DNA from 2 places in the Shewanella bicestrii genome. Region 2 is predicted to be linked to the other one. Evidence: riboswitches for the same ligand, from Rfam matches in the RefSeq annotation. Region 2 holds a riboswitch; the other holds the start of a gene.

Region 1 (15,771 bases), 600 kb from region 2:
CCGTAATCGTGATAATCGACAGTGTTAGCAAAGGCATTAGGCACTAGCAACAACGAAAGTGCGAGTGTTGGTTTTAGAGGTAACAATGGCATAGCGTAAATATCCACCCACTTTATTAAAAATAGAGTCGGTTCGATGGTTGATGAAACTGAATATTGCGAGCAAAGAAAGTGCGCACGCAATAGAAATCAAAATGTTAATTATTGTGGTGGGATTAACATTTTAATTTCATTTAAAGTAGTGTGTAGCAAAGTAATACGATCGCAAGCCAAATAACACGCCCCAGCATGGGGAGTGAATAGAGTGCGAGTAATACACTCATAATTAACAATATTGTTGTTGGCTTACGCAAATATGCAGCCGTTAATATGGGTAACTTCATTTTATCTCTGACATATTCATGATGCGAAATATAACAAAAACTGAATATGGTGAGCGCAATAGATAGATATCTTGGTAAAACGTGATTTGTGCGAGTATTCAGTTGCTTTGAGGGGCTAATATAACGCCGTAGGATTGGTGAGTAAATCTTATGAGCCGTGAAATGGGATTCAAAAACTGGAACTGAAAATCCCTATTTTTGTTAGATAAAAATAATCCTATTTATTCCGCAAAATACTGTGATAACTCAGCGGAAATATTATACCGCTTAACTGTAAGGTTATTAACTGAGTATTGCAATATTAATTTTACCCATAAAAAACACCGGACTTCCGGCGTTTTTTATGGTGTTAAGTAAAACGATAATCGAGTGTTAGCTTATTGGCCTAGGGCCAATCATCATTGTTCCAGCGATACAACCAAGTAGCGGCAAGGGGCTTTTCATCTTTACGCAGTTGAATTCTGAGCTCTGCCACATTAGTACTTTCAGGCTCGAAGGTCACGAAAACGCGAGCACCATTGATATCGGGATGAGCCACTATGCGGGAAGACAGAATTTTGCCTTTGCTGATACTGGCATCAATGGCAATTTTTTCAATCTCTTGCGGCTTGATATTGCTGTAATCGATCAGCAATTCTTTACCTTTCGCTTGTTTTTGTCCCTTAGAGCTGCGAACCACTCGCGCCTTAGTGTTGGCACTAGGGCTATCGTTAGACGCCGTGATGCGATAGGAATAACGATAGGGCTCGCCTTGCTTTAAGCCGCCCTGAGGCTCCCAGTAGGTGACGATATTGTCGTTGGTCTCGGCGCTCGATGGGATTTCCAGCAGTACCAACTGGCCTTTACCCCAATCGTTTAGCGGTTCAATCCAAGCGGAAGGACGTTGCTGATAGTTTGCGCTCAGATCTTCATAGTAATCGAAGTTACGATGACGTTGGATTAAACCAAAACCTTTGATGTCTTCGTCGCCAAAGGCGCTGATCTGCAATTTATTTGGGTTATTAAGTGGGCGCCATAAGCGCTCGCCATTTCCGCGATCGATTTGTAATCCTTCGGAGTTATGTACCGCAGGACGATAGTCTGGCTTATCTGAAGTATCTAACCCGCCATAGAGGAACATAGAGGTCAGCGGTGCGAGACCCACATGGGCGATGTCTCGGCGTGGGAATAGCGTGACATCCACTTCGACCCGCGTTGGCGCGCCTGGGTAAATACCAAAGCGGTAGGCCCCAGTAACGCTCTGACTGTCTAACAGCGCATGCACCACAATGGCGGTTTGATACTTAGAGGGGCGCTCTACCCAAAAACGTTTGAATAATGGGTATTCTTCGCCTTTGGGCTGGGCCACATCGATAGCCAGTCCACGGTTGGATAGACCATAAATTTGTCCTTTAGACAGCGTTCTAAAATAACTCGCGCCTTGGAACATGATGAACTCGTCTTTGACTTCATCGTCATTGATTGGGTAGTGCAGGCGCACGCCCGCATATTGGCCAACCTGAGTGAGTAATTTTTCAATGGCGCCATTAGGGACACTAAAGGAAGACTCAGTTAGCTCGATGGGCAAGGCTTGGCTGTTTTCAACCACATCGATATCCACGAGGTTTTTGTATAAAAAACCGGGGGCAAAGAGTTGTACCGAAAACTTAGTGGGGGTGCCGCCCCAAATCGCGGCGTTTTCTTGATAATTGATTTTGCCGTAGGTGGCGTAATCTAGATCAATGAGCTCTTTGGGGGCTTTTCTTGCTTCTTTAAACGGTTTTTGAGCCAGTTGCTGAGCCAGTTCAATGACAGTGTCATGGGAGAAGGCCTTGGCTTTTTTCTCTGGGGTCGAGTCGGCGCCATAGGCTGGGACTAAACTGCTGATGCCCATCAAACAAGCGAGTAAGGAACCGAGAAAAAACCGCGGTTGGTTCGTTTTTCGCTGTGTGATAGGGGCTAAATGATTGATTGTTGGATGCAGTCGCAAAATAGGTACTCCTCACTTCAATGGGCTAAGGTGCAAGATTGGCACCCGTAACGTGCCCAAAACTCCCGATTTATAAATCACTTAGAATGCATTAGTTCGGGAAGTGTTTAGGGGTGGATAAAAATTTAATCTTGTTAATCAAAGTGTTCGACAACGAAATTAGAGCAGTTACTTAAGTGGTGCAAGTATTTTCTCCCGCAGGATAAGTGCTGATCTTATCGGTTAAAGCATCAGGTAGCTTGGGTGTTAACTTGGGATATTACTGCTATCCTGTTTCACCGCACGAGGTATAGAGGCCTCTTTTATATGATATTTTGCGGCATTTTATCGGCCAGCAAGTCTGATGACAAACTCACACTCGGTGGCCGATATTAGCAGATTAGCTGAGGCAATGCCGCCGAATAGATCTTATTTCAGTAAATGGGATAAATCGCTTCCTACAGGGATAGGGATCTCTTGCTGCTCACCACTGAATAAATAGGCTGGGTTGTCACCGAGCAGGGATAAAGTGTCTCCTTGACGCCAGAGTGCGCTGCCTTCGACGATACCAACAACTGGGGTGATAGGATCGACACGGGTGAATTCGAGTAAGCGTTGGGCGCGGGTTTCGCCGTTATGCCCAGGAGCGCGGTAGTTCGAATAATGTGGATTTAACTGAAATGGCACTATATTTAACGCGGTAAACGACGGCGGCTCGATAATCGGCATATCGTTGGTGGTGCGAATGCTCAATCCCGAGACGTTAGAGCCCGCGCTCCAACCAATATATGGTTTACCATTCAGTACTTCTTCACGGATCAGATGCACTAAATCGTACTTATAGAGCTCGTGTAGTAAATGGAAGGTGTTGCCGCCACCGATCAAAATGCCGTCGGCATCTTTAATCGCTTGGCGCGGATCAGGATGTTGATGAATGCCGCTGATATCGAGCCTGAGTTCGCTTAATCCCGCCACGACTGAGGCCAAATAAGTGTCGTAACTCATGCTGACACCGGCATAGGGGATAAAGATCCATTTTTGGGCGTTAGCGGTGAGCGGTTTGATAAAGGGAATCGCATGGGAAAGGTAAGGCGTATCACCGACGCGAGAACTGCTCAGTAGTAGGGCATTAACTGTCATTTTTTTATCCTGAAATCTCGGAATGTGCTGGCATGTTAACAAAGTTTAATCGCGATAAACATAGATAAACACACATGAATTTGGCTGTAATGCTGACAGAGCCTAGATTTAAGCTTGGATTAATATACTGTCCCTAGACTCACGAGCCATGAAAGGCAATGTCTAAATTGAGAGAAAAATTAGCGAGTAGAAAAACTCTTATCTTTACCCCTTGAATTTCGATTAATTGGACATATTATGTCTTTGAGCAAAGTTAAATGGCATGTGTTTGCCGTAAAGGAGCTGAAATGAAGCGTATTTTTTTATTGATTGCGACTAACCTAGCCGTGTTGCTGGTAGCCTCAATTGTGATGTCTATTCTGGGCGTGAATACGTCTACTATGGGTGGACTACTTGTGTTCGCTGCGATTTTTGGATTCGGCGGAGCCTTCATCAGCTTAGCCATTTCAAAATGGATGGCGAAAAAGACTATGGGCTGTGAAGTGATCACCACGCCACGTGATAGCACCGAGCGTTGGTTGTTAGACACTGTTGCACGCCAAGCGCAGCAAGCAGGGATTAAAATGCCAGAAGTGGCAATTTACCAATCGCCAGAGATGAACGCTTTTGCCACTGGCCCAAGTAAAGACAACTCATTAGTTGCCGTGAGTACCGGTCTGTTGTACGGCATGAGCCAAGATGAAGTTGAAGGCGTACTCGCCCACGAAGTGAGCCACGTTGCTAACGGCGATATGGTGACACTGACCTTAATTCAAGGCGTGGTGAACACCTTTGTTATCTTTGCTGCGCGTGTTGTTGCGGGCATTATCAACAACTTCGTCTCGAGCAACGACGAAGAAGGTGAAGGTTTAGGCATGTTCGCTTATATGGCGGTCGTGTTTGTCCTCGACATGTTGTTTGGTATCTTGGCCTCGATTATCGTGGCTTACTTCTCACGTATCCGTGAATACCGTGCAGACGAAGGCGCAGCACGTTTAGCGGGTAAGCATAAGATGATTGCAGCGCTTGAGCGTTTACGCCAAGGCCCTGAAAGCTCAGCAATGCCTGCGCAAATGTCTGCCTTCGGTATTAACGGCAAGCGTTCAATGGCAGAGCTGATGATGAGCCACCCGCCATTAGAGAAGCGTATCGCCGCTTTACAGACCCGTTAATCGAGGCTGTAAGATCAAAAAAGGAGACCTAGTGTCTCCTTTTTTATTGGGGCTTTTCTTTTTCTACGGATTAGGCTAGGGCCGTTTTTAGTTGTGAGCGATAGGTTAAGTCAATGTAAAACTCTTATATAAGCATGTGGTTACATGATGCAGCGCACATTTTACCCCTTGGTATATTGATAAAGTTACTTTGCATTAAGATTGGGTTGCTTATTGCTCAATCCTTAGCTAAGTTAAATCGAGTCGTGCTATTTACATTGGTTGCGAGATGGAAGTCACCCTGACAAGAATTTCCACTGTCAATCGCCATTGGAGGATACAATTGTGAGCAAAAAACTATTAAGTGCGCTTTTCGGGGCAAGTCTTGCAGCGCTGGCGCTGTCACCAACCGCATTTGCCGCGGATCAAAAATTATCAGACTTCCATGCTGAGTCAGGTGGTTGTGAAAGCTGTCATAAGGATGGTACGCCTTCTGCTGATGGTGCTTTCGAATTTGAACAATGTCAAAGCTGCCACGGCTCTTTGGCTGAAATGGACGCAGTACATAAGCCACACGATGGCAACTTAGTTTGTGCTGACTGCCACGCTCCACATGATATGAACGTAGGTCAAAAACCTACCTGTGAAAGCTGCCATGATGATGGTCGTACTCCAGACTCTATCCTGAAGAAGTAATCCCTACTTCGGTATAAGCTTGATAAAAAACGCCAGCAATTGCTGGCGTTTTTTTATATGCATGATTTATCTCACTCGTCCTTGGGTTGCCCTTGGATCAGTTTTTTACCGGAAAACATGGCTGAAATGATCCCAGGTTGACGTTTGATTTCGGTATAGAGCACCGCAAACACATGCAGCACGATAAGGAGCATTAATAAATACACTGCGTATACGTGGACTTCACCGGCCAGCCCCTTCATGGGCTTGATTGCATTGGCTTTATCGGTATCTACACCCGTGGCATCGTAGGGTTTTAAACTACTCGGGTCGACATTCGCTGTCGCTAAATACTGTTGTACTGTGCTGCCGAGCGGTGGATAGTAAATATCAGTGCCAGCGCGGATCAGGCCAGTAAACATTATAGTGACCAATAGGAGCATGATGGCGAGCACGGCAAATTTTCCCTTAGGATTGTGGCCTAGGTATTGGGGATTTTTACCCGCGGCAAGCTCTGCTTTATAGGTTTGTAACTCGGCCTTGCTATTGGCATTGGGGAACATATGGCTAAAGCGGGCGTATTTATTGCCCATAAACCCCCACACTAAGCGGATAAGTAAATTAATCGCAAAGCCATAGCCAATGATGACATGCAGGGTTTTAAGCCCGATTTTGCCGGAGAGTTCGGTTATGCCTAAGTCGCTGCGAAACATCATCATGCCACCCACAATCAGTAGGGCGAGCACGAGGAGCAGATTGATCCAATGAAATAGGCGGGTCGGTCTGTCCCATACCAGATATGATTTCATTTCGACTGGGATTGGTTGTTGATTGGACATAATATTTCCTTATTATTTGTGTTGATTTATCTTACGCCTTTCAATCATGAATAGCGCATTATTTTCAGTTTAGATTCAGCCTTCTGATTGACAATACTCAATGCTAAAGTTGCAGAAGTTTTTGATTTGCGTACGGTAAATATTTTTATCGTAAGTCTTTTGAATCTGTTTTATCTAATGCTAATATCGTGTGCACGGTAGACTTGGAAGTCTATTGAACGGATGTTGAAGTGGTATTGAGAGATGTTTCTCCTCTCAAAATGAATAATCGTTAACCAGACAGGGAGTGAGCAGGATGTTCAAAATATTACATTGGATTGTAGTGTCAAGATCGCAAGTTCTGATGGAATTACTGGCCGGACGCTGGCCGCAGGAGTTTCTCGTTAAGCTGTCTCAAGTCAGCCCAGACGAGATGTGCGATCAAATCAAAGATAACCAAGCTTCTATGGTGGTGATTGACCTTTCCACCGTCGATCTTCAAAAAGCCTATCAATTTCAACGCTTGCTTGCCCGCGAACACCCGAGTGTGCGAGTCGTTTATATCCAGTTCCCTAAACAGGTTGATGCCCGTTTCTTAATGCAAGCCTCGACTACGGCAGGGGTGTTTTATCTGGATGCAGGACTGACTGAAATCAGCCTTGGCCTCTCCAACATCCTGCGTGGGCACAGAGTGATCCCTATCCAATTGGTGAACGGGGTGAATGATGACTTTGGACTGTTCGAAGATACCGAGCCATTAACTATCCGTGAGCGCGAAGTGTTACAAGCCCTGCTGTCTGGCAGCACTAACCTCGATATCGCCAATCAATTGTTTGTGAGTGAGAGCACCATTAAGACTCACTTGTACCGTGTCTTCCGTAAGATTGGTGTGTCGAGCCGTGGTCAAGCCATCGCGTGGGCGCAAACCTATTTACACGATGTGGTGGTGTAATCCATTGTTGATGGGTCGCTAAGTCAATATTCAATTGCACAAACAAAGAAACAAATAGAAAGGGGCAATCGTTGATACGATTGCCCCTTTTGCGCTTTATGGATTAAGTCTAATGCACTAAAAACTAGTGCATTAAAGACTATTGCATTAAATATAAATGCATTAAAAATTAGCGACCTAGCCAAGCCTGCAGTTTGTCTTTATCTGTGATGCTTAAGGCAACCGTATCTTTTGGCGCTTCTGCAATAATCAGTTCTCCCGTCATCAATTCATCGCGTCTAAACCAATGTAGGGTTAAGCGTTGTCCGAGTGGGTATTGCTGGAGCTGCGCTTCAAATTGACCTGTCACCTGCAGATTATCCGCCGCAATTAAGATATCTCCGGCGCTTAAGCCCGCAAGGTGCGCAGGGCTGCCTTGGGCGACCGTGGTTACTTTAAGGCCGATCGGTGCGGCTTGCGTCTTAGCGCCAAAGGCAATCTCATACCCTTTGGCCGAGCCACCGCCGACATCCTGCGCTCCATTACTCGCTCTCAGGGTGAGTTCAACCCCAAATTCGGCCAGTAGCGGTGCCAGCGGGATATCGTCGGTGTTGTCTAAATAGGCGAAGAGATCTTGGCAATCGCGCCCCAATAAACGTTCAACAATCCTTTGATGACATTCATCCGTGGTGCCGCGATTTTGCAGGGCATATTCCTGCCACAGAATGGTCATTAGATCGTCGAGGTTGTATTTTCCTTGAGTCTCGCTTCTTAGGGTTAAATCCAGATACAGAGCAAACAGGGCGCCCTTAGTGTAATAGCTGATAATGGCGTTTTGGGCGTTCTCATCCTGTTTGTAGAACTTAGTCCAAGCGTTAAAGCTCGAGTCCTTAATGCTTTGTTTAAAGCGGCCTTGACTGCGGTATACCCGGGTAAAGGTTTCGCTCAGCATATCTAAGTAGCTTTGCTCATCGACTAAGCCTGCGCGATAGGTAAGGAAATCATCATAATAGGAGGTGATGCCCTCATAGGCCCACAGCTGTGGCGTATAGGTTTCCGCCTCGAGTTGATAGGGTAAGAAGCATTCTGGCTTGATGCGCTTGACGTTCCAGCTGTGGAAATATTCATGGCTGCAGAGCGATAAATAGGTGCGGTAGTCATTATTAATCGGCGCATCCATCGACAGCGGCAAATCCTTGCGCGAGCACATGAGTGCCGTCGATGCCCTATGTTCTAAACCACCAAAGCCATTGTCGAGCACTGTCGTCATAAACAGATAACGTTCAAAGGGCGCTGGCGTGCCAAACAGCTTGATTTGATACTCGCAAATCGCCTTTAAATCTTGGCAGAGTCTCGGCATATGGGCGCGGTGGCGACCGTTTAGTACGATATCGTGTCTTACGCCGCAGGCTTCAAAACTGGCTTGGGTGAATAGCCCCATCTCAACCGGATGATCGATAAGTTCGTCATAGCTTTGCGCACAAAACTCACCAAAGGCAAATTCATTACCGCTTTGACGTGTCATGCTAGTAGCGAGTCGCCATTCGTTTAGACTCGGCTCGGTCGGCGCCGCCATTGTTACTGTGTGTAAGCCTGCCTCAAAGCCGTGGGCGGCTAAAAATACACTGCTACCGTTAAAGAAACCGTGGGTCATATCAAGGTGCGCGGTGCGTACCGACAAGTCCCAAGCATACACTTGATAAGTTAAGGTGAGTTGGGTGCTGTGATGTTCGACCGACCAGGTTTGTTTATCCAGTTGAGTGAGCTTAAGCGGCTCGCCGTTATCGCCTGTGGCTTTAAGATCGATAATATTCTTGGCAAAATCCCGCACCATATAACTGCCGGGAAGCCACGCGGGCAGGCTAAAAACTTGCTTAGGGTGAGGCTTTTGTACCGTCATGGTGACGGCGAACAAGTGCGCCTTGGGATCGACGGGAATGATGTGATAGTGGAGCATAATTTATCCTGTAAAACCGATGCGTTTTAATGGGCGTCATGCTGCCAAAAATGCGCACAACAGGCAAATGAAACGCAAAATATCTGGAGACACAAAGCGTTGAATTGCTAGTATACTATCCCAATTAACCCAAGGAGGACTCCCCATGGCCGAAGAAACCATTTTCAGCAAAATTATCCGCCGCGAAATTCCCGCCGACATTCTGTACCAAGACGAGCTGGTGACCGCATTTAGAGACATCTCACCAAAGGCGCCAACCCATATTCTGATTGTGCCGAATCATTTGATCCCAACTGCAAATGATATGAAAGCCTCGGATGAACCTGCACTCGGCCGGATGATGACAGTGGCGGCCAAATTGGCGGCAGAGGCGGGGATTGCCAAAGAGGGTTATCGTTTGATCATGAACTGCAACAAACATGGCGGACAGGAAGTGTACCATATCCATATTCATCTCGTTGGCGGAGAGCCATTGGGACCCATGCTGAGCCAAGGTCAATGAAGGTAAATCCTGATTTTTTTCCGCTGACTCAAATGGCGCAGCGATTTGTCGATCAGCTCGCCCAGTGCCGTCGCTTAGGGTTAACCGTGCTCGAAGCCAGTGAGCACCATGTATTGATTGAGTTGCCCTATAGCACTGAGTTAATTGGTTATCCCGATACGGGCGTTATCCACGGCGGGGTGATCACTACCCTGATGGACACGGCCTGTGGCAGTGCGGTGGTGAGTGCGATTTTTCAAAAATATCAATCCTTAGAGATTTCGCCCACCCTCGACTTACGGGTCGATTATATGAAGCCCGCGCAGCCCCATAAGCCAGTTTATGGCTTCGCCGAGTGCTATAAGTTGTCATCTAATATCGCCTTTACCCGCGCCATCGCCTATCAGGACAGTATTGATGATCCTATCGCCCATGCGGTGGGCTCTTTTATGCGGATCAGCCCCGAAATGGTGGGCGATGCCTTTAGACAAGCCTTGATGGGAGAAGCCGTGCCGCCCTTAGGAGAGACAGATGAACTCAAATAAGCCGACCGAGCAGAAAACCCTCGATGTGCAGGGAATTGTAAAACGCGCCACCGAGCTGAACGACTTTGGTCATCTACTCGAACATGTGCCCTATGCTAAGTTTATTGGCATGAAGGTCGAGCGCTTTGGCGATGAGCTGATTTTCAAACTCCCCGCCAAGGATGACAATATCGGTAATCCCATCCTGCCCGCGATTCATGGTGGGGTAATTGCTGGTTTTATGGAAATGTCAGCCATAGTGCAATTAATGGTGTTTATGCAAACGGCAAAAGTGCCAAAAGTAGTTGATTTCTCGATTGATTACCTGCGTGCAGGCCTGCATAAAGACAGCTTTGCAGAATGCCGTATCACCCGTCAGGGGCGACGGGTCGCCAACGTGAATATCAATTGTTGGCAAACCAATCGTAAGCAGTTGATCGCTACCGCAAGGGCGCACTTTTTAATCGATTAATCGCGAGGGTGGGGCAAGATGAGCACGTTAAGCATAAGTTCAGCTGGCGTCGCGTAGTGTCATTGCCCATCAGTTGTTCGGCACCTAGGTTTTTGTGAGTGAGGGAAAACAAAATGAAAGCAATTTACAGTGGAGTAATCTTGGCTGCAGCACTGACTCTCGGCGCCTGCACCAATACGGCGGGCATTTCGGTGAACTCACTGGGAGAAACCCGCGTCGATAACAACAGCTTTGCCCGTGATATCAGTGTTGAAGGGGTTGAAGCGCGCCGCGTTGGCGATCTGATCCAAGGTTCGGCCTTGATCGTCAGCAAGTCCTCAAGCGATATGCGAGTGCAATATAAGTTTACTTGGTACGACGCCAGCGGCTTTACCATCGAAGATGAAGCCACCAGTTGGAAATCGGTGAAATTACACGGTAAACAACAGCTACAAGTGTCGGCCGTAGCCCCAAATGCGCAAGTGGCGAAATTCGATGTTTATGTGCGCGAGACTTATTCAAACTAATGTTTTGCGAGTGTTAGTGTGAGTGTGGGCTAAAGAATACAGCGGTATTTCGTTACGCCAACTCCCAGTCGATATTGATTAAACGGCCATTAAGCCAAAAAATGCCAGCAATGCTGGCATTTTTCATTTCAAAGTGTCTTTCTTTCCTGCTTGTCATGTATACTTAGCGCCGCCAAGGGGTGTTTGCCAACAAAGTGGCAGACTGAGATGTCATCAGACGAACCCTTAGAACCTGATCCGGCTAATACCGGCGTAGGAATGGGCCAATCAACAGCACACTTCTGAATCGCTTATTCGTTGCCGGATCTCAAACATGTATTTGAGGTCCTATGTCTAACAAAAAGTCTACCAAGAGTTCCACCTTCTCCTTATCCTTAACGCGTGCGCCATTAGCGCTGGCCATTTCGGCGGCGTTAAGCACGGCCGCATGGGCGCAAACCGATGCTATCGATAAACCTGAGCCTAGCAATGATATGGAAATCATGGTGGTGACTGCAGATTTTCGCAGTGCCAGCTTAGAGAAAATGCCATCGAGTATCACCGTTATCGATGCCCAGCAAATTCAAGATGAAAGTGCCCAGCACTTTGAAGACGTGATGAATTCCATCGCCAACTTTAACTGGTCGGGTGGCAGCTCACGTCCTAAGTATTTCCAGATCCGCGGTGTGGGTGAACAGGAACAATATCAAGGCGCGCCTAACTCATCTGTAGGTTATATCATTGATGATATTGATTTATCTGGTATCGGCATGGTGTCGAGCATGTACGATCTGCAGCAGGTCGAAGTGTTACGCGGCCCGCAGGGTACCCGCTATGGCGCCAATGCGTTAGCGGGCTTGATTTACCTTAAGAGCAATGATCCGACGGATGTGTTTGAACATGGCGCCGAGGTCTCTTTAGGCAATGACGATTTGCAAACCTTTAGCGGTTTTAGCTCAGGGCCGTTAACCGATTCGGGTAAATTGTTGTACCGCGTGTCGCTGCAGCAACATCAACAAAACGGTTATCGCGATAATCTCTATTTAAATAAAGAAGATACCAATGGTCGTGATGAATTTACTGGCCGCGCTAAATTACGCTGGTATGCCACCGATAATCTGCAACTCGATTTAACTCTGCTGCATGCTGATTTTGACAACGGCTACGATGCCTGGAGTTTAACCAACGATCCTAAACATACTATTTCGGATCAGCCGGGTGTCGATAGCCAGCGCACCACGGGCGCAGGATTTAAAGCAACTTACTCGGGCGCTGAGTCGTTTGAGTTAACCTCGCTGACTTCATTTGCCAATACCGATCACCATTATAGTTACGATGGCGATTGGGCTAACCCTGAATATTGGGCCTCCAAGCAATGTGAGGATGAGGGCAATCTCGCCCCTTGTCAGTACGATTACTTCTGGGACAAAACCGGTCAGCGTAAGACCTTATCCCAAGAGTTCCGCTTAAGCTCGACCGACCAAGGCCGTATTTTTGCCGGTTCAACCGACTGGTTACTTGGGGTTTATGCGATGAACCTTAAAGAAGATAACCAACTGTATTCTGAATATAATACTTGGCCCGATGAGGTATTAGATTCCGAATATGAAGCAACTAATTACGCCGTATTTGGTCAGCTGGATACGGATTTAGGTGCCGATTATGCCTTGTCTGTGGGGCTGCGTGTTGAGCGTCGCAATAGCCACTACTCAGACACTAACAATGACAATTTTGACCCGAGCGAAACCATGTGGGGCGGCCACATTGCGCTGAGCAAAGTACTGAATGAATCCCATAATGTGTACGCCCGTGTGGCGCGCGGTTACAAGGCGGGCGGTTTTAACATGACTTTGCCAGTCGAACTCAATGATAAAAAAGAGTTTGATACCGAAACCCTATACAACTACGAAATCGGTCTTAAATCCCATTGGTTTGAAGGGCTTATCGATACGAATCTGGCGCTGTTCTATATGGACAGACAGGATCAGCAAGTGGCCGCATCCCAGCAAGATCCTAACAAGCCACAACGCTTTATCCTCTACACTGAAAATGCGGGTAGCTCACACAACTACGGTGCCGAGTTGGACGCCACTTGGTATGCCACCGATAATCTCCAGTTTTACTCAAGCCTAGGTTGGTTAGAAACGGCGTACGGCGATTACCAGTATCAAGATAAATACGGTAGCGATGTGGATTTAACGGGCCGCGATTTGGCCCATTCACCACACTTAACCTACAGCTTAGGCGGCACCTATCGTGCGAACTCGGGTTGGTTTGCCAACGTCAACATGAGTGGTAAGAGTGAGTTTTACTACTCAGACAGCAACGACTCGCGCTCTGAGCCATACACCATTGTGAATGCGCGTTTAGGTTATGAGGCGAGTGCTTGGTCGGCGTATTTATGGGGCCGCAACCTGTTCGATGAAGAATATGGTGTGCGTGGTTTCTATTTTGGCAATGAGCCGGATAACGGCTGGGCGGAAAAGCAATATATCCGCTATGGCGACCCACGCCAAATTGGGGTCACATTAAACGTTAAGTTTATGTAATCCCTTGAGAATGATACATCAGATGTCAGGCTGTGCTCGCTTATTGCGTCACAGCCTGACGATTGCATTATTAGCATTTGACCTAAGGAGTGAAGATGAAACTCACCGCCGAAATTAGCATGTATCCCTTTAATGAAAATTATCTCGATCCGATCAAATGGTTTATCCATCGCTTGGATAGTTACCCCACAATTCAACGTGTTACCAATGCCATGGCGACGCAAGTGTGTGGCGACTATCAAGACGTGATGGCCATGCTCGCGACCGAGATGCAAGCCGCCCATGAAAAATGGGGCAAAGCGGTGTTTGTATGTAAGTTTATTGGTGGTGAGCTGAATTTAGCCCATAGCGAGTAACGCCCTGAGTTAACTTGAACGCTAAAGCGAAGTGGTTCAAGCAAGCGATATAGAGTGAGAGTAAGGCAATGACAGAATTATGGTTAACGCTGGTCAATAGTGTTAATGCGGCCCTAGGGGAAGTTCATGTGATGACCGCATGGGAAGCCTTAGCCGTGGTATTGGCCATGGCTTATTTGTTACTGGCCATGAAGGCAAGCGTTTGGTGCTGGGCAGCGGCATTTACCAGCACGGCCATTTACACTGTCTTATTTTGGAAAGTCGCACTGCTGATGGAGTCGGTGCTGAATATCTATTACATGGCCATGGCACTCTATGGTTACTGGCTCTGGACCCAAGGCGGCGACAAACATCAAGGGGTGAAAGTGACTACTTGGCCGCTGAAAACCCATTTAAAGCTGATTGTCGCGACTGGTATTGTCTCCCTTGGTGTTGGGCATGGGATGGCAACCTTTACCCAGGCTTCCTTTCCTTACCTCGATGCGGCGACCACTTGTTTTGCGGTGATGACGACCTATTTAGTCGCCAAAAAAGTGTTGGAAAATTGGCTGTATTGGGTGGTTATCGATCTGGTATCGATTTACCTTTACCTCAGCAAGGGACTGATGCTGACCTCCTTATTATTCGTGCTCTACGTTGGCCTAGCGGTTGTCGGCTATTTCCTGTGGCGCGCCGCCCTTGCCGATAGCCGCAATCCCCATATTGAGTCGAGCGCCGCAAAACTACTCGGCTAACGGTGGCAGATATCAATAGATGATGGCCAATATACAAGGGCTGCAAATGCCTAATACGCTATTTAACATGATTGTTGTGGTAAGCCGCTAATGCCGCCGATTATTGGGCTGCACAAGGATGCGCTGCTTGCGGTATTAGCGCAGGCAGGCCTTACTGATATCAGCCAAATCCAGCCGTTAGCGGATGGATTAAGTAACCACAACTATCATATCGAGACACCGACGGCGCATTATGTCTTGCGTGAAAACGCCGATGCCGCCGACAGCTTTTGTTCGCGGGAGCAAGAGTTGTTCTATTGGCGCCATCTTGCCAAGGCAAAGCTTGCTCCCGAGTTGCTGTGGGTGAGTGGCGATCAGCGTTATTACCTAAGCGAGTTTATCTTTGCGCAATCTCTCCCAAGCCTTCCTATAGCATCTCAGTTTGCGCCGCTGATGGAGGATATTGAGGGCAGGGCAAATCTGCTTACCGAAGAGCCTATTGCGGCAAGTGGTATTGATCGACTTGATAACCTAGTGTCACGCGAGCCAAGTATGGCATCAGGTTATCAAGAACTGAGCTTGCCAAACTTAAGCCGGCCAAACTTAAGCTCGAAAGAATTAAGCTGGAAAGAACTAAGCTGGAAAGAACTAGAGTCTCAATGCAGTGCAACGACCTTTTGCCAAGGCGAAACGCACATTGAGGCTTGGTTGCAATCTCATGCCGATATCAAGGGCGCAGCAGACAAGCTGACTTGGTATCCGTCCGAACGGTTCCCCTTATTGGAAGCCATAACGCCGAATTGCGCCCACAGCCTGTTACTGCAATTGCTGCAACAGCTTCGCGAGCAAGCGACTGGGCCGTACCACATCAGTATCACTGAGCAATGGCAGGAATATCACACGCAGTTGTTAGCCTTTGCCGCAGCGGATAAGGGGGAGGCGTGGCAGAGCCGATTGGCGCAATTGCTCAGCATTCAAAGGCCGATCCATGGCTGGACGGCAACCTTAGCCGATTGTTTAGTCAAACCGCAGTTTTGCCATCGCGACTTAAATCCCCATAATCTGCTGCTTAAAGATAACCAGTTGTATTGCATCGATTTTGAGTATACAACCGCTTCCCATCCACTGTGTGAACTGGCCGTTGTACTCGCCACGCATCAATTAACGCCCGCGCAGCGGCATCTGTTAGTGCGACAGTATCTGGCAGGAC
Region 2 (15,771 bases):
CGATCCCGCGATGATTAAAGCCTGGGCGGCGCAGCTAATTAACTATGTGTATTGGGCCAAACAATTGGGGGTAGGAGATTATCTAGAGGATTATAAAACGGCGTTTACTCGGGTTTACCCCGACGCACAGGATGCCACACTCAGCAAAGCACAGTTTCGCAATAAGCTCTACGGCATGACGCATTTTATCTTTGCCGCCAGTGAATATTATCAGCATCGGGTGGATGCCACTGAGTTTGCATGGATTTTGGATTACTTTGACGCCAACATTGAGCGAATTTTACAGGATGCGACCGACGATATTATTGCCGAAGTCGGCATTAGTTTTCTGCTAGCGGGCAAGACAGACCATCCTGTCGTGGCTCAAACTCGGACTTATATTGCCAACTCGTTCGACCCAAATAGTCAAATTATCCCCTCACCCAAGGGCAATCCTGACTTAGCCCTTGGCGAGCATCGTAATGTGCTTGCGATAATGTTGCTTAACTGGCCAGAAAGGCTCTATCCCGGCCCCTATCTGAACGAACTTAACGCGACGAAAAAGTATTTACCTATGGGCGTAACGCCTAAGGTTATCGATTAATCCATTACCCATAGTTCGAACTGATAAGAGGTTGTCACGCCGCAGCATTGCAACGCGATAACCTCATTTTCAATTAACACGATAATAGTATTGAAAAAACGATCATAGCTCGCCACTATAAGCCTCAATCTATCGCTTTTTTAGAAACCTGTCGTTTTCGACATGAGGACAACCATGACTCGCGCGAAATCCACCCTTGAGCAATGGCGTATTTTACAGGCTGTCGTCGACTATGGCGGCTACGCGCAGGCGGCAGAAAAGCTCAATAAGAGCCAATCCTCACTCAATCATGCGGTGGCTAAGTTGCAACACCAGCTTGGTATAGAACTACTCGAAGTTCGAGGCCGCAAAGCTTACCTGACACCACAGGGCGAAGTATTATTGCGCCGTTCGCGCCATGTGACTCAAGCGGTCAATGAGTTAGAACAACTCGCGAGCAACCTTGAGCAAGGTTGGGAGCCCACACTCACCATTGCCCGCGAAATCGTCTATCCGATGGAAAGTCTAGTGTGCGCGCTAAGTGACTTTTTGCCCCATAGCCGCGGCACTCGGATCATTATGTTGGACTCAGTCATCACAGGTACTCAAGAATTAATCCTTCAAAATAAAGTCGATATTGCAATTTGCGCCGGAATTCCACCGAAGGGCTATTTATCCGAGCCCCTGTGTGAACAGGAGCTGCATCTGGTTTGCCACCCGAGCCACCCCTTGGCAGAAATGGGCACCTTAGACGATGACAAGCTACTGGCGCAGCACCTGCAACTGGTGATCAAAGACACGGGCCTGCAACCCAATGTTGATATCGGTTGGTTGAAGGCCGAGCAGCGCTGGACAGTATCGAACTTTCATGAGGCGAAAGTCATTTTAAATCAAGGTATTGGTTTCTGCTGGATCCCGTCCTTCCTTATCCAAGAAGAATTAGCCGCAGGCAAACTAGTGCGCTTACACCTTCAAGGTAGCCAGAAACGGCGGATTATGCTAAGCCTAGTGATCCCGAATCGTGACCAACAGGGCCCCGCTTCAAAACTGCTGGCCTCTTATCTCCTCAAACATCATGGTGTGAGTACAAGCGATTAACCACGCTCACCTTCTTCCACCGTGTGCGGCAAAACGAGCACCAGGCTAGCAGGGAATCATTGTGGGTTTATCCTTTTAATGGCGACTGAACTTGTCATGCAGAGCATGGCTTAAGCGATTGTCCTTAATAGGCAAACGCTAGTTAGTTAAGATTTGCGGGCATCTCGAGAACGAGAGGCTAGACATTCACATCTAAGAAGCGTGGACGGTGCAGTGCTAAGGTTTGAGGATTGAACAGGCCGCGTGTATTTTGACCGCTTGAGGACTCGAGCGCCAATCCATTGGACATAATACTATCTGGCTCATAGCTAGACGAGTCACCTATCGGCTCAAGTGAAACATCATTCGAACCTGATTGATTAACTTCAGTGTTTCCCTTACTTGCCAGCGTTGCCACGGCGACCGAGCCATAGAAACGCACCGCATTACTGCCGTTTGTGGTGTGACTCGATGTGCCCTTGTTGTCACGAGACGACGCCAACCGCTGCATAGCAAGCTCTGGCGCTTCATCCTTATTTGATACGGCGCCGATCGCTAAGGTCGCCGTTGGCGGCTCAATGGTCTCTGTCTTATCAACTTCAGAGGTACTTGCTACATCTGAGGTTTTACTCGATGCAACCTGCGCCGCAATGGCTTGTTTAATCTTATCAATCACGTCTGTTACAGGCGCCGATGGTTCCTCTTGGGGCGCTGCGATATTGCCATTAGCATCAATCTTGCCTGTGACTTGAATTTGTCGCTCCTTAAGCGGTGGTAAACCTTCAATCTGTGCCTCTGCGCCAATCAGCGTTTCCATTGTCGGTTGATCAACAATCTGCTGCTGACGTTCCTCTGCAAGTTTCGCCTTGGCCTCATTCATTTTCTGCAGTGCTTCTGCGGCAACACGAATATCCGCCGAAGAAGGATCAACAGGTGCCATCGCCGCCGCATAGACTTGCTTCATCTTATTGATGGTCGCCAGTGGATCGCCAGGTACTATCGACACATCGATTTGCACCTCACCGTCAGTCGCATAACGCTGACCATCGGCACCTTTTTCATATTTGAAACTGGGGCTTTGGGCATATTGACCGCCCACACTGGCGTGAGCATGCTCATGGGCTTTGACTTCTGTGTCCCTTGATTTTAATGCATCCACTTGGGCTTTTTGCTGCTCAATTGCCTTTTCTTGCGCCTGTTTAACTTGCTCCTTCGCTACGTCTTGCTGACGAGTTTGCTCGTCCTGTGTCTGCTGAGCTTGCTTAGTTTGCTCAGCTTTGGCAAAAACCTCGGCTAACGCTTGCTGCTTTTGCTCCTGCTCTTGTGCCGCCTGTGCCCTTGCCTGCTTGGCTTGTTCATCTCGCGCATCTTGAGCCTGAATTTGTTCTGTTTGAGTCTGCTGTTGTTGCGTTTGAGCATTTGGGGGAATTCCAGCACCGACTTGGCCACTTTCACCCGAAGATTCACTAAAGACACGGCTCAACTGCTCGCTTAAACCGCTGGATTGATTGCTATCAGGAAGCGCATTTGAATTGGCAAAAGCTGAAGCGCTGGAATGTGACGCTTTACCTATAGCATCTGCACCAGCAAATTCAGTCGTAAAAGGAGTCACCACTGCACTTGAGGCATTTGGATTAATGCTATTAGACTCGGTTGAGCCAATATTCGTAGCGACCGCTGTCGATGTGGAGAAAATATTGGCTACCCCCACACTCGCGGAGCCAACACTGCTGCCAGTCGTGGCAATTATGGCCGCAAGGCTTGGGGCCAGAGGAGAAAAAGGCGTAACAGCACCACTTGGGGCGCTAAAACCAACATCCGATGCCCCCAAGGTTGACACTGAAGACTGAGTGGCTATAGCTGCAATTTGCCCTTCCCTCATTCCGCCAATCGAGCGAGGGCCTGTAAGTAAGCTAAAGCTACTTGAAGCATGAAGGCTTGTATCTAACGGAGTCGAAACAGTCTCGTTAGAATGGAGTTGTGCCTTGGCATTTCCACCGAGTGCGGTGAAAGCCTTCTGAACAGATCCAGTATCAACATGAGATGAAATCGGAGGACTAGCAGGTTTGACATCCGTCAATGAAGCGGGCAGTGTCGTACTGATTGGCATAGCTTGGTCCATCACAGCCACGAGGCTGCTTAGTGATGGTGCAAGTGCCCCACTCGCTTCGAGTTTTGGCGCATTTAGGTTAAGGGTTGAAGCGGAGAACGTTGCGACCGCCTGACCATTTCCCCCTTGATAAGTCTGACCGCCTTGAGGTTTTACGCCTTTTGCTGGCTCAATAGACTTATCCGCGCCCAAAAACGAAGTGGATGGCGCGCCAATTTGTGCTGACAGCGCCATAACCGACATAACTATACCTTGATGTTAATTATCGAACCTATGGTTTCTGACTCTCGCTCGAGTACCTCAGTCGATGCCTCACCTTGTCGCAATGATTCATTCGCCGCCAGTAACGCCGAAGTTTTATCGGGTTCATCTACCGCCTTCGCGGTTTCTGTCGGCGCAGCACTTTGCGATGAGCTGGGTTTGGCCACATCAATCGTTGCCTGCGTGAGCCCTGATTGAGCCGTTTGCAAGCCTTGCAGACCGGAAGCATAAGCAGATTGGATTTGCATAGGAGTATTCCTGCATCTGGTGATGATTGGATTAATTATTAACCAACTCTAGTGCGAAGTACAGATTTATCGCCCCTTCTAGCGGCATTTTCGAACGCATTTCTGCAAGATATTCGCACGCCATTTAACCCGCAATCCAAGCCGATTCCCAATCCTTAAAAACCGGATTAAATCCCCTAAGGCGCATCTGAGTCATGACTTGCTCAACGGTACGTTCATCGCTTATCTCAAACTGATCTAATTGGCTCTCTGGCGCCTGATAACCGCCAGGTTGCGTTGAACTCCCCGCACTCATTTGTGTTATCCCAAGTGGCAGTAAATTATCCCGAAGTGATGGCGCCTCGCGTGTCGATAAACTGATATCAAGTTGCTGATTAAAAAGCCTGAAGGCACAGATCAATTGTACCAGTCCGAGATCGGTTAAATGCACTTTTGGCGTTATACCGCCGGTACAAGGTCGTAAACGCGGTAACGAAATACTAAAGCGAGTCCGCCAATAATGCCGTTCTAAATAGTCCAAATGATGCCCCATCAGTAAGGCATCGAGTCGCCAGTCATCCAAACCCAATAATACGCCTAGGCCAATCTTATCGACACCTGCGCTGGCAACGCGGTCGGGCGTTGCCAGCCGATACGCAAAGTCCTGCTTATTGCCTCGGGTGTGATGCTTAGCATAGGTCGCCGCTTGATAAGTTTCCTGATACACCATCACAGCATCAAGCCCTAGCTCGACAAGCTGGCGATAATCAATCTCTTCAAGCGGCTGAACCTCCATGGCCAAATAACTAAACTGCTGTTTTACAATGGGTAACACGCACTTAAAGTAATCCATCCCCACTTTGGTTTCATGCTCACCCGACACCAGTAAGATGGAGTCAAAACCACGGGATTTAATAATCGCCATTTCGGCCGTAATTTCCTGCTCATTGAGCACTTTACGCTTTAACTTATTGCTCATGCTAAAGCCGCAATAGTCGCACTCGTTGGCACACAGATTTGACAGATATAACGGCAAATAGAGTCCAATATTGGCCCCAAAGCGTTGCCGAGTGAGCGCCGCCGAGCGCTGCGCCATCTCTTCGATATAGGGCTCTGCGGCTGGAGACAACAAGGCGAGTAAACTCTCTAGATTACCCTCGGGTTGCATCAGGGCGCGCTCAACCTCCGCTGCCGTGCAGGAATATAACGCCAGCAATAACTTATCCCGTTCAATGCGGGCAAATTGGTCGACAAAACTCATTGCTGCAAGAATCCCGTTAATGGACTGGTATGGACAGCCTGGGTTTGCACTCGGCCAAGCCCCGCTTCAAAGGCGCGTCGCCCGCAATCTACTGCATCCTTAAAGCACAGCGCCATTTCAATGGGAGAAGCACTGCTCGCAATGGCGGTATTAACCAGCACGGCATCGGCTCCCAATTCCATCGCGTGCGCCGCATGGGATGGCGCGCCGATCCCCGCATCAATCACCACAGGCACTTTTGCCTGCTCAATAATCATCTTAATAAAAGGCTCAGTCACCAACCCCTGATTGGTGCCAATTGGGCTTGCCAATGGCATCACGGCGGCGCAGCCGACCTCTTCTAAGCGGCGACACAGCACAGGATCGGCATGCACGTAGGGCATCACGATAAATCCGCGCTCACACAAGGTTTTGGCCGCCGCTAACGTCTCGACTGCATCGGGCATCAGGTATTTAGGATCGGGATGAATTTCAAGTTTAACCCATTGTGTTCCCAGCATTTCCCGCGCTAATTCGGCGGCGAATATCGCTTCTTTAGCATTACGCGCCCCCGAGGTATTAGGCAAGAGTCGCACGCCCGCTTGCCTAAGTGGCGATAACAAATCATCGGCCCCTGTTTTTAAATCAATTCTTTTCATCGCAACCGTAACCAACTGCGACTGAGACGCCTTAATTGACTCCAGCATCAGCTGACTTGAGCTGAATTTTCCCGTGCCCGTAAATAATCGTGACTCAAATTCCACGCCCGCAATCGTTAACATCTTAACCTCCAGCTACAACGGCAAATACATCAATCTTATCCTCGTTTTGGCACTGGATAGATGACCATCGGTGTTTTGGCACAACGGCCTCATTAAGCACTAAGGCAACCGAGTGTTGGCAAATATTTTGTGCTTCTAACAAGGCTTGTAAACTCAGCGGTTGTTGCAGTGTCTGGGGCACATTATTGATGTGAATTAAAATCATAACAAACCTCGACTAGGGACAGATTTGAATGAAACGGTTGCGGTCGAATGCTGAGTGTTAGCATTCGCCTTTTCTACGCGCTCGCTTGATTGGCGTTGCATTAATTCACTCGGCTTTAATGAATTAAGCTTTAATGAACTCGGTTTTAATCCGCACACCTCGCACTCGGGATCACGAGTTAATGCGGCCGAATGCCATTGCAGCAACTTGGCATCGAAGCGCCAGAATCGCCCAAGTAGCGCCCTCGTGGAGGCGATTGAATGGCCTGCCTCTTCGAAAGTCTGATTGGCTGTTTGCTTTGTTGCAGAGGTTGGCGGCGTGGCTAGGAGCAGTAATTGCATGGCTAGCAGCGCCTGCATCGATGCCATCACGCCGACACTGGGGCCAAGCACACCTTGGCTGCTACAGTTTTGTGGCGCGCGAGTACTTGAGGGGAAAACACAGTGATAACAACCGCCCATTGGGAAACGCTGTTGATCAACTGCAAACAGTTGGCCGTTGAAAGCGGCAATGGCGGCACTCACCAGAGGTAAGGCATGCTCAATACACAGCCGATTGATACAATGGCGCGCCGCAAGATTATCAGTACAATCAAGCACTAACCTCGTCTCTTTACCATAGGCTAACAGACCAGAAAATACAGTGTTCGCAGACTCAAGAGTCAAATGCTCGGCAAAGGCATCAATCTCACAACCTTGCGCCAACACGGCCAATTTTTGTTTAGCAATGAGGGCCTTGTGATGGCCAATATCGTCATCACTAAAGAGTAATTGCCTTGGCAGATTGGACAATTCCACCCTATCGCCGTCGACAAGCGTTAAGCGCCCAACACCGGCACAAGCCAAATACTGCGCCGCCAATTGCCCAAGGCCGCCGAGGCCTACGATAAGGACATGAGCCTGCTTAAGCATCAACTGGCCAGTCTCGCCGACTTCAGGTAAAAATATTTGCCGCGAATAGCGAATAAAGTCTTTATCGGCAAGGGATTGCGCCTGTTCTTGTGTGATGCTCATAGGCTTGACTCCCAAGCTCGCGTCAATTCGGCAAAGGCCATTATTGGATCGCTTGATTCAGTAATCGCCCGCACCACGGCAATATTGCTCACCCCAGTCGCTTTGACTTGGTCAAGATTCGAAGATCCTATGCCGCCAATTGCCACTAAGGGATAGTGCGGATTTAACAGTTCAACATAATGAGTGAGTTTGAATAATCCCTGCGGCGCCGATGGCATTTGCTTGGTGGTCGTCGGGAAGATATGCCCAAGGGCGATGTACGATGGCGCATGTTGATGGGCACGCAGCAACTCGAAATAACCGTGGCTCGAAATGCCAAGAGCCATTCCCGCTGCATGAATGGCGTTAAGATCCGTCACCGCCAGATCTTCTTGACCAAGATGGACCCCAAATGCGCCATGTTTTATCGCTAGCTGCCAATGATCATTGACAAAAAGCTGCGCATCATAATGCTTACCTAAGGCAATTGCGGTTTGGATTTGTGCCTCAAGTTCGTCCGACGCCAGCACATTAGACTTTAGCGCATTAGACTTTATCCTGAGCTGTACCGTCTTCACGCCCGCCGCCAATAACTGCTCGAGTAACAGTAAGTTATCAACAACTGGATAAATCCCTAAGTCAGGTTCAAGGCGTTTAAACGCGCCGCATTGCAAATCACTGGATTCACTCAAGCTGTTTTGAGAATAAGCTGTGACGTGAGGATACGCCGTTAAGCTGTGCGGCCAAGCGGTACGCGCCAGTGGCCCTGGGCCTTGGCCAATCCCCTGTGCATAAGTTAAGCCTTGATTGACATAGGCTTTTGCTACCACAACCGCATCCTGCAATACAAAGCCAAAGGCTAATACCGAGGCGATGGCCGAAGACAAAGTACAACCACTGCCGTGGTTATGGCGCGTGTTTATCCGCGCACTGCTCAGCCAAAAACCGCCATTCGCGTCGAGCGGTGAGCAGCCAGTAACCTGATGACAAATCAGCAGATCTTCCGCCAAACGCTGATTATCTGCGGCGATGCGATGACTTGTGATATCGCTTTTTTGTTCGCTTAAGAGATCACTGGTGTTAATGCCAGCACTTGTCTGAGTCGCAAAATCAATATCGCCGCCCTTGGCTAATACACTGCACGCTAATTGCGCTGAGAGTTGCATTGCCGCAGCGGCAAATTCTGCTTTTGTGTGAATTGCTGACGCTAGTTTGTCTGTGGCGACAGTAAGCCTTGCCAACTCCTGCACATTCGGCGTTATCAGGCTAATCAAGCCTTTAAAGGGAGCAAAATCCAGAGGTCTGCTCGCCGTGCTCTTATCGCCGAGTTCGTCTCCACAGCTTGCAACCATCACAGGGTCGAGAATAACAGGGACGAGCGGAAATTGGGTTTTAAAACCAGCCAACCAATCGGCAACTAAGTGCACTTGCTGCTGATTTGCGAGTAAACCAATCTTAATCGCCTGAGGCGGTAGATCGGCTAACAGGGTCGAGAGCTGTGTGAGTAACATTGCCTCACTCACGGGCTCAACTAACGCCACCGCCACCGAACTTTGGGCCGTTAGCGTGGTGATCACGCTGCATCCATGGCCGCCCAAATCCTTGATGGTGGCTAAGTCGGCTTGGATCCCCGCGCCGCCACCGCTGTCTGAACCGGCAATGGTCCAGACGATAGGTTTTGGCGCCACCAGGCTAATATGTTTAGCTGGGGTCATTATCAAACCTCCGCAACCTGTGCTATTGGTTGGAGCTCTGTCCCATCCTGCTGCTTGGCCGATTCTTTGGCTGTATTGGCTGTATTAGCATCGGCCAGCGGCAGATACAGTTTGGCGCCCGAGGCCGCAAACTCGGCCGATTTTTGCGCCATGGCCGCCGCTAATTCATCTTGGGTTTTGACTCTGATCTGCTGGATTGCTTCGTTGCCAGATTGCCCTTGTTGAGCAGGGTTTATCGATGCAAGCGCTTCAGCGCTCTCAACATTCTGGCTTGACGAAGCCACTGACAACGTACCCGCCGTTAAACTTGCCGCATACTCGCGCACATCTTGGGTGATCTTCATCGAGCAGAACTTAGGGCCACACATAGAGCAAAAATGCGCAACCTTGGCCGATTCCTGTGGCAGGGATTCATCGTGATAGGCTCGGGCGGTATCAGGGTCGAGTCCCAGGTTATATTGATCTTCCCAACGGAATTCAAAGCGCGCCTTGGATAATGCATTGTCGCGGATCTGCGCGCCCGGGTGACCTTTTGCAATATCGGCGGCATGGGCAGCAATCTTGTAGGCAATCAGCCCTTGTTTGACATCCTGCTTATTGGGCAAACCTAAGTGCTCCTTCGGCGTCACATAGCAGAGCATGGCGCAGCCATACCACGCGATCATCGCCGCGCCTATCCCTGAGGTGAAATGATCGTAACCCGGCGCAATATCAGTAATTTGTGGACCTAGGGTATAAAACGGCGCCTCGGCACAGTGGATAAGCTGCTTATCCATATTCTCTTTGATAAGTTGCATCGGGATATGTCCAGGCCCTTCGATAATGGTCTGCACATCGTATTCCCAAGCGATTTTGACCAGCTCGCCTAAGGTCTCAAGCTCGGCAAACTGTGCCTCATCATTGGCATCGGCAATCGAGCCTGGACGCATACCATCGCCTAATGACAGCGACACATCGTAGGCCACGCACAGCTCGCAAATCTCTCGGAAATGGGTATAGAGGAAGTTTTCTTGATGGTGGCTCAAGCACCATTTGGCCATGATAGAGCCGCCGCGGGACACAATCCCAGTCACCCGTTTGGCGGTCATGGGCACATAGCGCAATAACACGCCCGCGTGGATGGTAAAGTAATCGACGCCCTGCTCCGCTTGCTCAATCAAGGTATCGCGAAATACTTCCCAGGTCAGGTGTTCAGCAACACCATTTACTTTTTCCAATGCTTGATAAATCGGCACTGTGCCAATCGGCACTGGCGAGTTACGGATGATCCATTCGCGGGTTTCATGGATATAGCGCCCAGTGGACAAGTCCATCACAGTGTCTGCGCCCCAACGGGTTGACCAGACTAGCTTTTCGACTTCCTCCTCGATGGAGGACGTGACCGCCGAGTTACCGATATTGGCATTCACTTTCACTAGAAAGTTACGACCAATAATCATAGGCTCGGCTTCTGGATGATTGATATTTAACGGAATAATCGCGCGGCCACGGGCAATTTCATCGCGGACAAACTCTGGGGTAATCGGTTTACCAATCACAGCGCCGAAGGATTCACCTTGGCCACGGCGGTTTAAGATTTCGTCCTGCACCTCGGCGAGCGCCATATTTTCCCGAATCGCCACATACTCCATTTCGGGGGTAATAATCCCTTGGCGGGCATAGTGTAATTGGCTCACGCGTTTACCCGGTAAGGCACGGCGAGGACGAACAATCGCACTTGAGCCGGCTTCGAAACGCAGATGATCGAGCCCATCATCCTTGAGGCGTTGCTGGGTAAAATCTGAGGTTGCACAATCGAGCACTTCGGTATCTTGGCGCTCGATAATCCAGGGTAATCTGAGTTTGGCTAAGCCTTGGCGCACGTTAATTTGCGCAGCCGGATCGGAATAAGGACCGGCGCAGTCATACACAGGAATGGGAGGATTTTTCTCGACTATAGGCGCGGTAGCAGTGCCGCCAATTCGCGTATCGGTTTGCAGAATTTGCCGCATCCCTACACGGAGATCCTCGCGACTTCCCTGCAGATATAACTTTTGCGAATTAGGGTGTTGTAATGGTTTAAGGGTATCGATAAAGGCTTGCGCCTGGGCGCGCGCCGCACGGCGACTCGTTTGCCCTTGGGCATTAACGGCAATCGATTCTGAGGACGATTCTAAACTGGACATAAGCAATCTCACTTTAACAAATAAAAATGGGGTTGCTTGTCTGGAGACTTGAGTGTTGAAGCTGAGCCGTGCAAACCCAAAGCGGATTTACGGACTCAATAACGACTAAATCGATGAGTTAATACAGGGCGAAAAGGTGGCCGCTGATACGATTTAATGGATGTTATTATGCTTGTTTCCTTCGCAGGTTTTAACCTGATCAGGTTCAACGGATCCCGAATAAACGGTCTCAGCCAAGAGGCACTCCGACAAGATGGGCAAAAGTATAGGCAGAAGCGCAGCAAACAAACAAGCGTAATTTTAGGATAAAAATTAAATTATAAATCAAAAATAAAGAACGAATAACACAATGTATTTAAACGCTTTTAATTTTTATTCGTTTTAAAATCGCTGATTAAAACTATTTTTAGTGAAAATTTATCATGACTATTATTTATCCTTTGGGCCGCTTTACCATCATTTTATCGAGCTGCGCCTTAATGGCATCGTCAATTTCTTGGTTCATTTTCTTGCCACTGCAATCAAAGGGGAAACCTAAATTCTCGGCATAGGGATTAATTTGAGTGCCTACTTTGACGACCCGATAGCAGGTATCCCCTTTACGGACAATTCGATTGGGATCCAGTTCTAAATCTAAACTGGTGGGGCCGCTAAAATCGTCGGCATTGGGCACAATCAGCACCTCCATCTCAGGGCTCATTTCAGACAAATTCGACCGTTTGCTGTAATGATTTGCTTGTTCTAACACTAAATCATCCAAGGCTTGCTCACGCTGGCGCTCAAAATAGCGCTGGGTAAATAATCCCACGCTACCAGCCGCCCCGCCGCTTTGCCCACTTGCCGCTGACTGCTCTGTACTTACCGCTTGTGCCGAGCGTGATTGGATTTCTGCCTTTTTAGGTTTAACAACCTCTTTTGCACTCTTCTGGGTTTGGCTTTGTGTTGAAGCGTTAGGTGTTGAGGCGTTAGGCGCTGATGTGTTCGGCACTGATGTGTTCGGCACTGATGTGTTCGGCACTGATGTGCTTGGTACTGGTGCTGTTGATTCTGTTACTTCTGATGCTTTTACTTTTGATAATTGGGCACTGACTTCAGGAGGTTTTGTAATCTGCTCAGTGGGTTTTGGCATCGGCTTTACCGTATTAGGTGCTGAAGTTATCGGCTCGCGAGAAACCGCAGACTCTTCCACTGAGCTATCTTGAGCCGAATCCGCAGGAGCGGTTTGCGTTGGCGGCGCATAAATAAAATATGCCTTTAACGCTTTGGTTTCAGTTCGTGCATTGGCTGAAGATTCGCTAAACGACAGCCCTAACTGCTCCGACTGGGTTCGCCATAAAAAAATTAATAACAACAGCAGTAAACCATGACCCAAGATGACCCAAAGCAATAGCTTAAGATTGAAATAATGCGACCACTCTCGCCAACTGAAGCCTGAATTGGGGTGGAATGCGCTATCGCTCTCTCTTTGGTTAGCCTCACTCAAATTAAGGTTTATTGCACAGCCCAAAGGCTCTGCATGGGCGCTAAAAGAGGTAGCACAAAAAGGCATAGCGGAAAATGCGACAGTCTCGTCGTTTGTCACGCGGCGGTGCGCAACAAAACTGAGATCATCTTCTGGGGTAATAGTCGAACGAACAGGCAAAATCCATCCCTTAGTACTTTATGGACAAAGTACTTAACAAATCCATGATTACTACGGGGGATTAGAGAAAGCGCACCGCACAAAGTTCCAAGGCGTTGACATTAATCGGTCGTAAATAGGCACCATAATGTTGTACAACTAGATAAGAGCTCGCCTAAGTCTCAGTTGATAGTGTTAACCCTAAAATAAATTAGCTTACACGTGTAAGCTAATTATGGCTTTCCAATTTACCAACTGATAGACTCAGCCATTATCACCATCGAGTGGATCAACAGCATGCCAAGCCAGAGTTTGATAGAGCCGCAAATGAGTCATGAAAAACCATTGAATATCAGTGGGTATAGTCTTAGTGAAGAGATAGCCAATAGCATCAGCCATGGTCTAGGGGTAATCGCGGGTGTGGTTGGCTTAGTGTTTATGATCCTCAAAGGCGTCGACCACCTCACCAATATTCAGCTCACAGGTGTTATTATTTATGGCACAAGCCTCATCCTGTTGTTTTTAAGTTCTACCCTGTATCACAGCGTGACACATATAGGCTGGAAACATAAACTCAAGATTGCCGATCATTGTGCCATCTACTGCTTGATTGCAGGCACTTATACCCCGCTGATGTTAATCAGCCTGCAAGGACAGCTTTCCACCGTTATCCTCACGGCGATTTGGTCTTTGGCTATTGGTGGAATTTTATTTAAAACTTTGTTTATTCATCGCTTTAAAAAAATGAGCCTAGTGCTCTATTTAGTGATGGGTTGGCTGTGTGTGACTGTGATGGGCGATTTGACGGCGGCGATGTCACCGCTAGGATTTAAGCTTCTGCTATTGGGCGGGTTGTTTTACACCTTAGGGGTGATCTTCTATATCGGTAAACGCATTCCGTACAATCACGCGATTTGGCATTTATTTGTATTGGCGGGCGCGATGAGCCATTTCTTTTGTATTTATTTAACCGTGATCTAGCCGCTAACACTGCCTTTCCTCACAAGCCATCCTCAGGATGGCTTTTTTATGTCTGCGCTTTTTGAGCCAATATGATCATCGAACATGGCTTTCTACAGTAATTCTTCAACGATTCGTTTAAGCAGAAAGGTTTCCCTATCGATGGATTGCCCTTTATTGGCAAACGTCCGTAGGATCGCTTCATTATGGGCAATCGCTTGATGGATATTGATCCATTCAGGGCGCATCCCATTTTTTATCTCATGGGCTTCGAGTCTTGGCTCACCCAAGCCGCGTTCGCCAAGGCTCATATCGATTTCGCAAAGATAGCAGTAAGAGTCCATATGCATCACGTTTGCCCCCTCACGAAACCAGGAGCGATATTCCTCATAACGGCCAAAAGGCGCTAACACTCTGGCGGCAATGGCGCCAGTTTCTTCCTGTAATTCACGGATAAGTCCAACTTCGATACTCTCGCCCTTATCCACCCCACCGCCAGGCAAACCATAATCGCGATATTTCTGGGTATAGAGCAGCAAAATATCTTCCCCCGACAGCACTATGGCACGGGCGGCTTGGCGATAAAAAATCTTCGCCTGTTTAAGATTGAGATTGGCAGCTTGGGTGGACTTCAATAAACGCATAATAAAACTCAAGATTAACGGCCTATTAGCATAAACCAACTCGGTGGATTTACAGAGCAAAACCGTTTTAACGCCAAGATGTAGCGCTCAATGGCGCATGTTGGCCTATGAGGTTAACAATTCAGTTGCTGCAAAATGTGCTGATAGGCCGCCACAATTTGTGGTTTGTTGGGCATGCGTTGCTCAGGAATACGCTGATAATGACCGATAGTTTGGTCAAGATAACGCTTGGCCTGACGGGTTTTATCCGCATCTAAGCCTTGCCACATGATTGAGCCCGTCGCACTTAAGGGCACAACAGCTTCAGCTGTTTTTGAGCTGGCATTCGTCTTTGAGCTGGTATTTGCCTGCGTTAAATGCAGTATCTCGTAGAAACGTTGGTTTTCTTCGAGTAAATATTCATCTTTAAGGGATAAGCCCAATTCTGCCAACGCGCTGCGCACATGGTAATTATGATGCACGGGACACAAAATAAATTCGAGCTGGCGGGCGCCTTGACTAAGGTCATGATTGCTCGAATCATTTCCACTGTGAGCATCACTTTGACTTTGCTGATTTGCCACAATACTGCGCACCAATTCAACCAGTAACTCACCACCGACACCCGCAATAATCACTAAGTGTTTGGCTTGCTTGCCGTATTGCGCCAGTGGCAAGGCCGCCACATCGAGGCAATGCACTTGCCATTCACTTTGAAGATTGGCGGTTTGCTCAGTTGTGGTTTGCTCAGTTGCATTTTGAGGGTTTGAGATAGGCTGTAGAGGGAAAAACCTTGCTAACTCAAGGCTGAGTTGCTGCATCAAGGGCGCGACACAATCGACAAAATGCACCTTAGGTGCCGCATTTCTTTGCAGTAACAACATGCCGAGTAAACCATGATCGCAGCAGCAGTCCCAGATATGATCGTACCCTGGCCCCACCATTCGATTGATCTGCTGTAATCGCTGACTGATTTTCACCGCTCACTCCCAAACCCGTTGATATCGCTGCCCATATCGGCTTAAGTCTTAAGCGCCTTAAACAAAATAAGAAAGCCAAGAAAGCCGCGCATTCTACCCGAGTCAGCAGTTAAAACCCATCTCTTTACGCCTTGCGTTCGGCCTGCCACCAACCCGCTCGCTATGGTGAATACGTATGCAAAGCATTGCGAGCAAAAAGCCATCGCCACTAGTATGCATTGACCCATATTCACTATAAAAACAAGGATCAG

The links. Region 2 has a riboswitch for thiamine pyrophosphate ahead of thiC (phosphomethylpyrimidine synthase ThiC). Riboswitches for the same ligand answer to the same signal wherever they lie in the genome.
Region 1: another riboswitch for thiamine pyrophosphate. It lies ahead of CF168_RS08410 (TonB-dependent receptor); the one in region 2 lies ahead of thiC (phosphomethylpyrimidine synthase ThiC).

The regions. Positions count from the first base shown of each region.
Region 1 is NZ_CP022358.1:1,907,995-1,923,765, forward strand. It holds gene CF168_RS08350 (DUF3187 family protein) at 1-92, opposite strand, end outside; gene CF168_RS08355 (glucan biosynthesis protein G) at 768-2,351, opposite strand; gene pepE (dipeptidase PepE) at 2,760-3,470, opposite strand; gene htpX (protease HtpX) at 3,758-4,621, shown strand; gene cctA (tetraheme c-type cytochrome CctA) at 4,946-5,296, shown strand; gene CF168_RS08375 (cytochrome b/b6 domain-containing protein) at 5,368-6,114, opposite strand; gene CF168_RS08380 (LuxR C-terminal-related transcriptional regulator) at 6,410-7,045, shown strand; gene CF168_RS08385 (M61 family metallopeptidase) at 7,215-8,981, opposite strand; gene hinT (purine nucleoside phosphoramidase) at 9,127-9,483, shown strand; gene CF168_RS08395 (PaaI family thioesterase) at 9,480-10,007, shown strand; gene CF168_RS08400 (PaaI family thioesterase) at 9,994-10,458, shown strand; gene CF168_RS08405 (YcfL family protein) at 10,572-10,964, shown strand; TPP riboswitch at 11,130-11,240, shown strand; gene CF168_RS08410 (TonB-dependent receptor) at 11,294-13,492, shown strand; gene CF168_RS08415 (YkoF family thiamine/hydroxymethylpyrimidine-binding protein) at 13,588-13,848, shown strand; gene pnuC (nicotinamide riboside transporter PnuC) at 13,917-14,582, shown strand; gene CF168_RS08425 (phosphotransferase) at 14,673-15,771, shown strand, end outside.
Region 2 is NZ_CP022358.1:2,509,540-2,525,310, forward strand. It holds gene CF168_RS10975 (DUF3541 domain-containing protein) at 1-583, shown strand, start outside; gene CF168_RS10980 (LysR family transcriptional regulator) at 758-1,660, shown strand; gene CF168_RS10985 (putative metalloprotease CJM1_0395 family protein) at 1,839-3,992, opposite strand; gene CF168_RS10990 (chemotaxis protein) at 3,995-4,258, opposite strand; gene thiH (2-iminoacetate synthase ThiH) at 4,383-5,498, opposite strand; gene CF168_RS11000 (thiazole synthase) at 5,495-6,259, opposite strand; gene thiS (sulfur carrier protein ThiS) at 6,261-6,464, opposite strand; gene CF168_RS11010 (HesA/MoeB/ThiF family protein) at 6,461-7,477, opposite strand; gene thiE (thiamine phosphate synthase) at 7,474-9,171, opposite strand; gene thiC (phosphomethylpyrimidine synthase ThiC) at 9,174-11,336, opposite strand; TPP riboswitch at 11,496-11,594, opposite strand; gene CF168_RS11025 (hypothetical protein) at 11,770-12,978, opposite strand; gene trhA (PAQR family membrane homeostasis protein TrhA) at 13,255-13,938, shown strand; gene CF168_RS11035 (NUDIX hydrolase) at 14,031-14,561, opposite strand; gene CF168_RS11040 (tRNA (adenine(22)-N(1))-methyltransferase) at 14,675-15,520, opposite strand.